DNA from 2 places in the Catenibacterium sp. UBA627 genome. Region 2 is predicted to be linked to the other one. Evidence: a T-box and tRNA genes for the amino acid it is inferred to sense, from the RefSeq annotation. Region 2 holds a T-box; the other holds one or more tRNA genes.

Region 1 (5,200 bases), on a different contig from region 2:
TGATAGTGAATTAAGTGGAACAGTGATTCGCATAGGACTAGCACAGTATCAGAAAAATGTAGAAATTGAATGGCAATAGGAATATCGGATATTATTTCTGATATTCTTTTTTCTATGAAAAAGAACTGTAACGCTCAAGTATTCGTTACTGCCTTTCATAAGTATTTTCCAATTTTACTATTCTTATTCTGCTTAATTTCTTCGACAGTTCCCATCGCAATAATCTCTCCACCAAGTTGACCGCCCTCAGGTCCCATATCAATAATATAATCAGAATTTCTAATAACATCTAAGTCATGTTCAATCATAATAATAGTCGCTTTTTGATTAATTAATGTATCAAATACACGAAGTAGTGTTTCTACATCTAATGGATGTAATCCAATAGAAGGTTCATCAAAGATAAAGATGCTTCCATCTTGTACTTTTCCTATTTCTGATGCCAGTTTTAATCTTTGTGCTTCTCCACCAGATAAGGCAGGTGTTGCTTCACCAAGAGTCAAATAACCAATTCCTAAATCCACTAGAACCTGTAGTTTCTCTTTAATCTTCTTAATGTCTTTAAATACATCTAACGCTTCTAAGATAGTAAGAGACATTACATCTTTAATAGAATAACCATGGTACATTATAGAATCCACATCATTGCTGTAACGTGTTCCATCACAATGTTCACAAGTCATTTTTATATCTGGAAGAAACTGTATATCCATAGAAATAGTACCAGTACCTTCACATACAGGACATCTTAACTTACCTGTATTATAAGAAAAATCACCTGCACTATATTGATCACTTAATCTTCCATACAATCTTCTTAAATGATCAAATACACCAGAATAAGTTGCGACAGTACTTCTGACATTATTTCCAATAGGGGACGCATCGATCAAATTAATCTTATTGACCCATGATGCATCCAATTCTTTTACATGTTGAGGAAGTCTTTCGTGATTTAATGAAGCCTTTATGGCAGGATATAACGATTCAAGAATCAATGTTGTCTTACCACTTCCAGACATACCAGTAATTGTAGTAAGAACTCCTTTAGGAATAGAAATATCCAGTGGTTTGACAGTATGTATTGTATCTGTATTAAGTCTTAAAAAGCCCTCATTAAAAATCTCTTTCTTATTTCTTACAAGAGTTTGATGTAAATCATTGAGATAAGGTCCAATGATAGAATTCTTATCCTGAATGATTTCATCAATAGTACCTTGACTGATTATAGAACCACCATTTTTACCTGCTTCAGGCCCTATTTCAATCATATAATCTGCTTCTTTAAGAATTCTTGTATCATGATCGACCAAAACAATAGAGTTCCCATCCTTAATCAACTCTTTCATAATCGCAATCAAGCCATCTACATTGGCAGGATGTAGTCCAATAGAAGGTTCATCAAGAACATAAAGAACACCTGTTGTTCTGTTTTTTACAGTACGCGCAAGCTGTACTCTTTGTAGTTCTCCTGTTGATAATGTAGAAGAAGCACGATCAAGAGTCAAATAACCGAGACCTAAAGACAGCAATGCATGCGCATTAATCATGAATTCTTCAAGAATACTAGAACCTATTTCTTTCACATCATCATTAAGGGTATTGATTACCTGTGGAAGCCATACAGCTAAATCCTTTAAACTCATCGCACATACTTCAGTTAAAGTCTTACCACCTAGAAATGTAGAATTCGCACGTGTATTAATACGAGAGCCATGACAAGTCGGGCATGTCTCTTCCTTAAGGAATTTACTGACACGCTTCATATTCTTTTCATTCTTGACCTTCTTTAATGCGTTCAAGACAGTCGCTTTGGCACTATAGTAAGTAAAATCTAATTCTCCTGCTTCCACGCTCTCTTTATTCTTAGGACGATAGAAAATATGTTTTTTAACCATTGGTCCATCATATACAATATGCTTCTCTTCTTCTGTTAATTCTTCAAAAGGAACATCAGTACGCACACCCATCGCACGACAGACATCTTTCATTAATGACCACATGAGTGTATTCCATGGCGCCACAGCCCCTTCATCAATAGTTAGATGAGGATCAGGAATCAAAGAATCAATATTAATTGTCTGTACAATACCAGTGCCCTGACAATCAGGACATGCGCCTTGTGAATTAAAGGCATACTCCTGAGCACTTAATCCATTAAATCTTTCGTGGCAGATTGGACACTCAATCATTTCACCTCTCGCTACATTTATACTCGCAGGTACTCTATGTCCGTTAGGACATAAATAATCTCCACAACGTGAAAATAATAAGCGAATAGAATTCAATAATTCTGTCTGTGTTCCAAAAGTAGAACGAATGCCTGGTATATTAGGTCTTTGATGTAATGCTAGAGTACTAGGAACATATCTAATAGAATCTACTTTGGCTTTTTCTCCTTGAGAGATTCGTCTTCTTGTATAAGTAGATAATGCTTCTAGATATCTTCTAGAACCTTCAGCATAAATGACTCTTAATGCTAAAGAAGACTTGCCACTTCCTGATACACCAGAAATAGCTACAATCTTATTTAGAGGAATATCAACGTCAATATTTTTTAAGTTATGTACCTTTGCGCCTCTTATTTCCATATGATCAATCATACAAAATCCTCCTAAACAAAAAAACTAGCTATCTCTAGCTAGTTCATCTTAATTAATGGTGCGGCCGATGAGATTTGAACTCACACAGACGTACGTCCACAAGTCCCTCAAACTTGCGTGTCTACCATTCCACCACGGCCGCAACTTTGTGCAACTAAAATTATACTTGAGTTGCACATAGAATTCAACTATTTTTTAAGAAGATTATAGAGAGACTGAGCGTAGATAGCAGCTGCAGTTAATAAATCATCTAATGAAATTAATTCATTTTCTTCATGCATATGATGGTTTTTACCAGGGAATTCACAACCAAAAGCAACACAGTTAGGCATTTCTTTTGCATAAGTTCCACCACCGATAGTCTGAGGACCATGTTCATGATCATTTGTGAACTGTACATATGATTCATGAAGCTTCTGAACTAATTCACTATTAGGATCTACATATAATGCAGGACCAATATCATGTTCTTCACTCAAGCCATACTTATTAACAGCTTCATCTACATTCTTAACAAGTTCATCATTGTCTGAATCATGAGGAAGACGTAAATCAAGAGTTAATGAACCTTCATTATTTTCATAATCTAAGATACCTAGGTTAACAGTTAAAGCACCCATTTCACCAGTAAATGCGACATTGAACTTTTCGCCTAAATAATCATTGTATAAATATTCATCAACGAATTTTGCGTAGCTATTATCAGTTACACTTGCAATATAATGACATAAGTTACTTGCGGCATTATTACCTAACTGAGGCTGAGATGCATGGGCACTCTTACCTTTTAAGAATAAGTGTGTGTTACCATCTACAACTTCTAAAGAACCCTTGAAGTTATTTTCTTTTAAGAATGCATTATATGATTCTTCATAGTCAGTACCCTTTAATACAGCTTTAGCCTGATCTGGTACGATATTCACTACACGTCCTGAATGAATAGAGATTACCTTATCATCATCTGTTTTACCCTTGATGATGAAATGACAGTTACCTTTTTCACCATATACAACAGGGAAATCAGCATCTGGAGTAAATCCCATCTTTGGATATGGACGATGCTGGAAATAGTAATGCATACAGCGAGAACCATTTTCTTCATTACATCCAAAAATGATACGAACCTTCATCTTCTTTTCAAAATCAAGTTCATTAACAATCTTAGCAGCATAATAAGCAGCAATTAAAGGCCCCTTATCATCAGCCACACCACGACCATAGAGTGTATCTCCATCAAGAGTCATATCATATTCTGGATAATCCCATTCCTGACCTTCAGTAGGCACAACATCTAAGTGTCCAAGAATACCAAAACATTCTTCTCCTTCACCAATATCAATAGAACCAGCATATCCATCACAATCATCAGTAACAAATCCATCTCTTTGACCGATAGAAAGCATTAAATCAAGCGCTTTACGGTTGTTTTCACCAAATGGCTGATTTTCTTTCGCAGTAGATTCATCAAGAGTTGAAGGAATTAGACATAAGTCCTTTAAATCTTTCAGCATTTCTTCTTTATGCTTTAATACTTCTTCTTTAAAATCAATCATTTTATTCACCTCAGTGACTATTATATACAATTTTTGAATTATTTGAAACACACATACTGCACCTTTTTGTAACGTTCATTCAAGAGTTGTGCTAATATAGTAAAAAGGGGGCAAAAGAATATGGAGAATAAGGACATACAATTTCATATTACAGTCAAAGGTATTGTGATTTATGAAGGCAAGACATTAATCTTAAAACGTGTTAGACCTTCATCAGATGGACTTGGTTATTGGGAATTACCAGGTGGGGGATTAGAATACGGGGAAGATCCTCACCAGGCGCTTGTTAGAGAATTAAAGGAAGAAACAGGGCTAGATATTGAAATCATTAAGCCAGTTTATACATTTACGGCTATTAGACCACATTATCAGACAGTGGGTATTGGTTTCTTGTGTATTCCTACAAATGATCAAGTTAAGATTTCATTTGAACATACAGATTATAAGTTTGTGGATGAAGGTGAATTAGAGAAGACACTTGACTCACATATCTTTAATGATATTAAGAAAACAATCGAAGAATATAACCAGATAAGAGAATACAATGAACTAAAAAGAGAAGCGAACTAACGCTTCTCTTATTTCATATAGATCTTTTCAACTTCACAGATATACATTGTATGGAAATCTTTATTAGGGTAATTCTTATCCACAAGTGTTTCATCTAAGAAACATTCAGGCTTGATTGTATCTTCATAGAGTTTCTTTCCCACAACGACAATGTCTGCTTCTTCAAATGTAGGAAGACCTTCAATAAATGTAGGTGTTAAATCAGTCTTCGCAATCTTATCTCCATCACGTCCAGATTCTCTACCTAATACTGTTAAATCTTTCATATGTTCTCCATTAAAGAATGAAAGAGTCATCTTATCATTAGAATCTATAAATTCCTTTGTATAACGCTGTGGTCTTACAAAACAAGTCATCACTGGCTTATTCCATAATGTACCCATCTCGCCCCATGAAATAGTCATAGTATTAAATGCGTCTTTATTACCTGCACTAAGTAGTGCCCATTCCTTATTCAATTTATTGAATATTTTT
Region 2 (6,300 bases):
TATTTCTTCAGTGAGGCAGTCTGCACGTGTCGCAATCGCAATACCAACAACATCCTTCATACCAATAAATGGTTCATAGATCTTCTTTAACTGATCTAAAGAAGCATAGGTATTTGTATATGCCTGGAAGTAAGGAATAAAGATAGCTTCAGGCCACTTTCTTTTCATCACTTCAGAACCTGCGTTAAACTGTTCTAAAAGAGAATCGCTATCTAGAATAAAGTCTCCAGATCCTTTCTCAGAACAGAATATACAGCCTCCAAAGCCTTTTGTCCCATCTCTATTAGGACAAGTAAAATGGGCATCTAAAGAGACCTTTGCGACTTTTTTATGATATCTCATTTTTAAAAAATAGTTGTATGTATGATAACGTTTGTTATCTAAAGAATATGGAAAAGGATTCATTTTTTATCACCCGGATCATTATAACATAAAAAGGAGAAAAGAATATGCTAGAACTTAAAGACTTAACTATGAGTTATGATATATGTCTATTAGATCATGTGAATTATATATTTCCAGATACGGGGCTAGTAGGTATTAAAGGTCCTTCAGGATGTGGGAAATCAACTCTTCTTTATTGTTTATGTGGCTTACTGAAATATGAAGGAAAGATTACTTTCAATTATAAAGAGATAGATGCCTCGTTTTGTAAGATGATCGGTTTTATTAAACAGAATAATGATCTGATACCTTCTTATACAGTAGAAGAAAACATCATGGCTGGATGTTATTTTGGTCAGATTGATTTGAATAAGAAGAAGATGGATAAAATCACTAGACGATTGAAGATAGATAAACTTATGAAAAGATGTCCTAATGAACTTTCTATTGGACAGATGAAACGTGTCTCTATTGCTCGTGCTCTATTAAAGGATGCACCTGTATTACTGTGCGATGAACCAACAGGTGCACTTCATTATAAACAGGCAAAAGAGGTTATGACACTCTTAAAGGAAGTCTCAGAAGATCGTTTGGTCATTGTTGTGTCTCATGATACAGAACTATTAGATGAATATGTAGATATACTCATAGAGATGAGGAATCAGACATTACATACTGTTAAAGAAGGGAATACAAATAAAGATGTTCTGATTCCTCAACATAAGAAGCACTTCTCTTTAAGATATAGCTTTAAAGAAGTGTTAGGAGAAAGAAGGAGACTAGCACTTCTTTCACTCTTTCAGATACTTGTTATTGTGACTTCGCTAGTAATTATAAGTGGTTTAAATGGTCTTTCTACCTCCATAGAAAAATCTTACATGGAAGCACCACTTAAAGATATTGTGACTATAGCAAGTCATGATGGGGAATCCCTCTCTTTAAAGGAAAAAGAAACGCCACACTTTGATATAGAAAGTGGGTATATAAAAGGTGTGAATGCATTTTTGATTCGTTTACCTGCTAAGAAAAATCATATCAAGCTTCTTTCAGGTCGTTTTCCTCATCATACAAATGAAGTCATTATTACACATAATTTATCTCATAAACTCAAATCACAATTCACATGTCATCTATTAGAAGATGACACATATAAAGTAGTAGGAGTAATAGAAGATAATTTTTATCAGGATCAATTTGTCTGTTTTCATCATGATATAGATAAGAAATATCCAGATCTTATAAGAGATGACAAGATGGATATTATCACCAATAATCCTGAAACAGTCATTAAACGTTATGAAAACAATTATGAAGCAGATAATGATGTATATATGAAGAAGATGAGTTATGGTACGCTTATTTCTATTGGTCGCATAATTGCATTGGCTTATATGATGATCAGTTTAATTGTGGCGATAGAACTCACAAAAACAGTCTTCTCTTCTCTTTACTTAGAAAGAAGCCGCTCATTAGCTTTAAAAATCTCTATGGGTGCAACATACAAACAGTTACAGTGTGAATCAAAGATAGAAATATTTATTATTGGCACATTTATTTACTCTATCAGCATAGTGATGTTTATAATCATTCTTTCTATTCTTCCATTGACATCATTTAAGGAATATTTCCATTTTACCTGCCTTGCCTCTCCTTATTATTTCTATGTTATTTTCTATTTTCTCTATCTTCTTATACTCATACTTTCTGCATCTGCACCGTTTATTCGTATTAAGAAAGAAAGTATAGTCTCATTACTCAGGGAGGAATAATATGATTCAACTTAAATCAATCAATAAACGTTATCTGCATGAACATGTACTAGACAATATTTCTTGTACGCTTCCTGATATAGGCTTTGTGTCACTAATAGGACCAAGTGGATGTGGAAAAAGTACTTTACTTCATATTATTGCTGGACTCGATGATGATTATTCTGGAGAAGTCATTTATAAAGATAAGAAGATTTCTATTATCTTTCAGGATTTTCATCTTATTCCTTGGCTTTCTATCACAAATAATATTCGCTTATATGATTATTTTCATAAATCATCTTACATATTGGATGAAACACTCACTAAACAGTTTAAGAAGACTCCAGTGAGTGCACTTTCTTTAGGGCAAAGACAACGCACTGCGATAGAACGTGCTCTTTATTATAATCCAGATATTATTCTATGTGATGAACCAACAGCATCACTTGATCCAGATAATGCAAAGAGAGTATTGCAGATATTGAAGGAACGTTCTCATTCTTCTCTTGTATTATTTGTATCTCATGATGAAACATCAGTGAAACAATACAGTGATCGTATTATAGAGATGAAGGATGGCTATATCATAAAGGATACAGTAATCCAAAAGACAGAGGTATATCCTAAAGAGAATCATTGTAATAATAAAAGATATCATTTTCCTATTTTCAAGCTAACAATCCAGTCCTTTTTAAGTAGTCGTAAAAGGTTCTTTCAAATGTCTTTCGCATTATCTATCGCATTATTATGTCTGATGATGACATTTACCTTTACATTCTCTTTTCGTAATACCATTTATCAATATCTCTCTTCATTGATTCCACAGAAGTCAATTACTTATAAATTACGTAATGATGATCCTTTATCTTTAACTCATTTCAATGAAGCAACCTATCATTATTTGAATTTAGATGATTATAATCTCATGGGAATCTCTCATAATAATCAAAGATATCAGAAGAATGAAGTTCTGTTTATATCTGATGATACATCTTATGTCAGCCAGTATATATATGGAAGAGCACCACAAAATAATGATGAAATTGCGGTACCTCTCTCAACTGCAAGAAAACTTGCCCAAAATAAGAAGGTAAATTCGTTACTCAATACATCATGGACGATCTATTATAAATATCAATTAAAAATCAAAGGAATAGAAGTAAAAATAGTAGGTATATCTCCACAAACTTACAATTATGATGCCTTTTATATGTATGAATTTGCTAACTATCATTGGATCGAATCACTCTTTAATCAGACACCAACTGCAAGATATGGTATGTTAAAGTATAAGGCAGACAAATCAATTATAGATTCTTTAAAAAAGAATTATCCTGAATATGAATTCAAGACAATGGGGGAATCAACAAAGAAAACATTAAATGATAACATGAATAGAATTCAGATGATTCTTGTCATTTTTTCTATTTTGACTATTATTTCTTCTATCTTTATGATTATGGAAATCATGATTCTTCATGCTATGCATTTAAAGAAGGATCATGCGATTATGAAAGCCTATGGTGAAAAGAATAAACATATTTTTAAGATGTCTTTCTATCAATGTCTGATTCTCCATTCTTATAGCTATTTGACTGCTTCTCTTATATTATTAGGTATTATGAAGGTGATGAATCAGATTATTCCTCAGATTACGGACTTTCCCATGCATCTTACATTCCAGCCTCTTAGTATGCTTTTATTGTGGGCTGGTTCATTCTTGTTAGTCTGTATCTCAACATTGTTTAGTGTTATTTATATTATCAAACTCAATCCATCCCGCATTCTTAAAATGAGATGATAATTCTTGCAAATAATGGGAAATTATGATAAGGTGAGTGAGTATATAAAAGTCAAGGAACTAGAGTAGTAGATGGTCATACTTTTTAAGAGAACTTATGGCTGGTGTGAATAAGTAAAGTCATCCATTGAACTCGCTAGGGAGATGGGTCTGTGGTAAGCAGATCACGTATTGCTGCGTTAAAGCATTAAGCGCATGAATCAGTCTTCATGAACTAAGGTGGTACCGCGAGTTCTCGTCCTTAGACATGAGGACTTTTTTTATTTTAAAAGTGGAGGAGACAAAATTATGACTTATGATCATAAGATAGTAGAAAAGAAATGGCAGAAATACTGGGAAGAGAATAAGACATTCGAAACAGATGTTTATGATTTCTCAAAGCCTAAATACTATGCCTTAGACATGTTCCCTTATCCATCAGGACAAGGTCTTCATGTTGGACATCCAGAAGGATATACAGCAACTGACATCATGTCAAGAATGAAGAGAATGCAGGGATATAACGTATTACATCCAATGGGATTTGACTCATTTGGTTTACCTGCTGAACAGTATGCAATCAAGACAGGTAACCACCCTGAAGGATTTACATTAAAGAATATTCAGACTTTCACTAAACAGTTAAAGATGTTAGGTTTCTCATTTGACTGGGATAAGCAGGTATCTACTTGTGATCCTAGCTTCTATAAATGGACTCAGTGGATTTTCAAACAGTTATATGAAGATGGTTTAGCTAGATATGTAGATATTCCTGTTAACTGGTGTGAAGAATTAGGTACAGTACTTGCGAACGATGAAATTATTGATGGTAAGAGTGAACGTGGTGGATTCCCTGTTATTCGTAAGAATATGAAACAGTGGGTTATTGATATCCCTAAATATGCTGAAAGATTACTTGCAGGATTAGAAGAAGTTGATTGGCCAGAATCTACTAAAGAAATTCAGAGAAACTGGATTGGTAAATCAATCGGTGCTCATGTTGATTTTAAGGTAGATGGTTATGATGATAAATTCACAGTATTCACAACACGTTGTGATACATTATTTGGAGCTACTTATTGTGTATTAGCACCAGAACATGAATTAGTAGAAAAGATTACGACTCCTGATAAGAAGGATGAAGTAAAAGCTTATTTAGATGTATGTGCAACTAAGTCAGAACTTGAAAGAACTGAATTAAATAAAGAAAAGACTGGTGTCTTCATTGGTGCTTATGCAATCAACCCAGTAAATGGTAAGAAGATTCCAATCTGGATTTCTGACTATGTATTAGCTGGTTATGGAACAGGTGCTATCATGGCTGTTCCTGCACATGATGATCGTGACTATGCTTTCGCAAAGAAGTTTGGTATCGATATTATTCCAGTATTAGAAGGTGGAGATATTACTAAGGAAGCATGGACACAGGATGGTGTACATATCAACTCTGGCTTCTTAAATGGTTTAGATAAACAGGAAGCAATCGATAAGATGTTAGACTGGTTAGAAGAACATCATTGTGGTTCTAAGCATGTTAACTATCGTTTAAGAGAATGGATCTTCGCAAGACAGAGATATTGGGGTGAACCAATTCCAATCATTAACTTTGATGATGGAACATCTGTTGCATTAAGTGATGATCAGTTACCACTTATCCTACCTGAACTTGAAGATTATAGTCCATCAAAGACAGGTTCTTCTCCATTAGATAAGGCTGTTGACTGGGTTAATGTAGAAGTAGATGGTAAGAAGGGTAAGAGAGAAACAAGTACAATGCCTGGTTCTGCAGGATCTTCTTGGTACTTCTTAAGATATATTGATCCACATAACGATAAGGCTATTGCAGATCCAGAATTATTAAAGCATTGGATGCCAGTTGATTTATATGTTGGTGGACCAGAACATGCAGTAGGACACTTATTATATTCACGTATGTGGAATAACTATTTATATGACAAGGGTATCGTACCAGTTAAAGAACCATTTAAGAAGCTATACCATCAAGGTATGATTCTTGGTCCAAATGGTGTGAAGATGTCTAAGTCAAAGGGTAATGTTATTAACCCAGATGATATTGTAGAAGCATATGGTGCAGATACATTACGTTTATATGAAATGTTTATGGGTCCTCTTGAAGCATCTAAACCTTGGAGTGAAACAGGTGTAGAAGGTTCAAAGAAATGGCTAGAACGTGTTTATAGACTATTTGTTGAATCTGATAAGTTAACTGATACAAATGATGGTTCACTAGACTTCGTATATCACTCAACAGTTAAGAAGGTGACTGAAGACTATGAAAACCTTGGCTTTAATACAGCTATCTCACAGATGATGATTTTCATCAATGAAGCATATAAGGCTAAATCAGTTTATAAGCCATATGCA

The links. A T-box is a leader RNA that pairs with one kind of tRNA and senses whether it is charged. The one in region 2 lies ahead of leuS (leucine--tRNA ligase), so its partner is inferred to be a tRNA-Leu.
Region 1: it has a tRNA-Leu gene. The T-box ahead of leuS (leucine--tRNA ligase) is inferred to sense a tRNA for this amino acid. The anticodon was not compared.

The regions. Positions count from the first base shown of each region.
Region 1 covers NZ_DBPF01000143.1:2,371-7,570, forward strand. The annotation lists gene B2S90_RS09435 (AAA family ATPase) at 1-79, shown strand, start outside; gene B2S90_RS09440 (excinuclease ABC subunit UvrA) at 156-2,603, opposite strand; tRNA gene B2S90_RS09445 (tRNA-Leu) at 2,660-2,745, opposite strand; gene pepV (dipeptidase PepV) at 2,792-4,156, opposite strand; gene B2S90_RS09455 (NUDIX hydrolase) at 4,277-4,726, shown strand; gene B2S90_RS09460 (flavin reductase) at 4,735-5,200, opposite strand, start outside.
Region 2 covers NZ_DBPF01000065.1:7,400-13,699, reverse strand. The annotation lists gene B2S90_RS04595 (TIGR01212 family radical SAM protein) at 1-405, opposite strand, end outside; gene B2S90_RS04590 (ATP-binding cassette domain-containing protein) at 450-2,153, shown strand; gene B2S90_RS04585 (ATP-binding cassette domain-containing protein) at 2,155-3,936, shown strand; T-box leader at 3,983-4,182, shown strand; gene leuS (leucine--tRNA ligase) at 4,225-6,300, shown strand, end outside.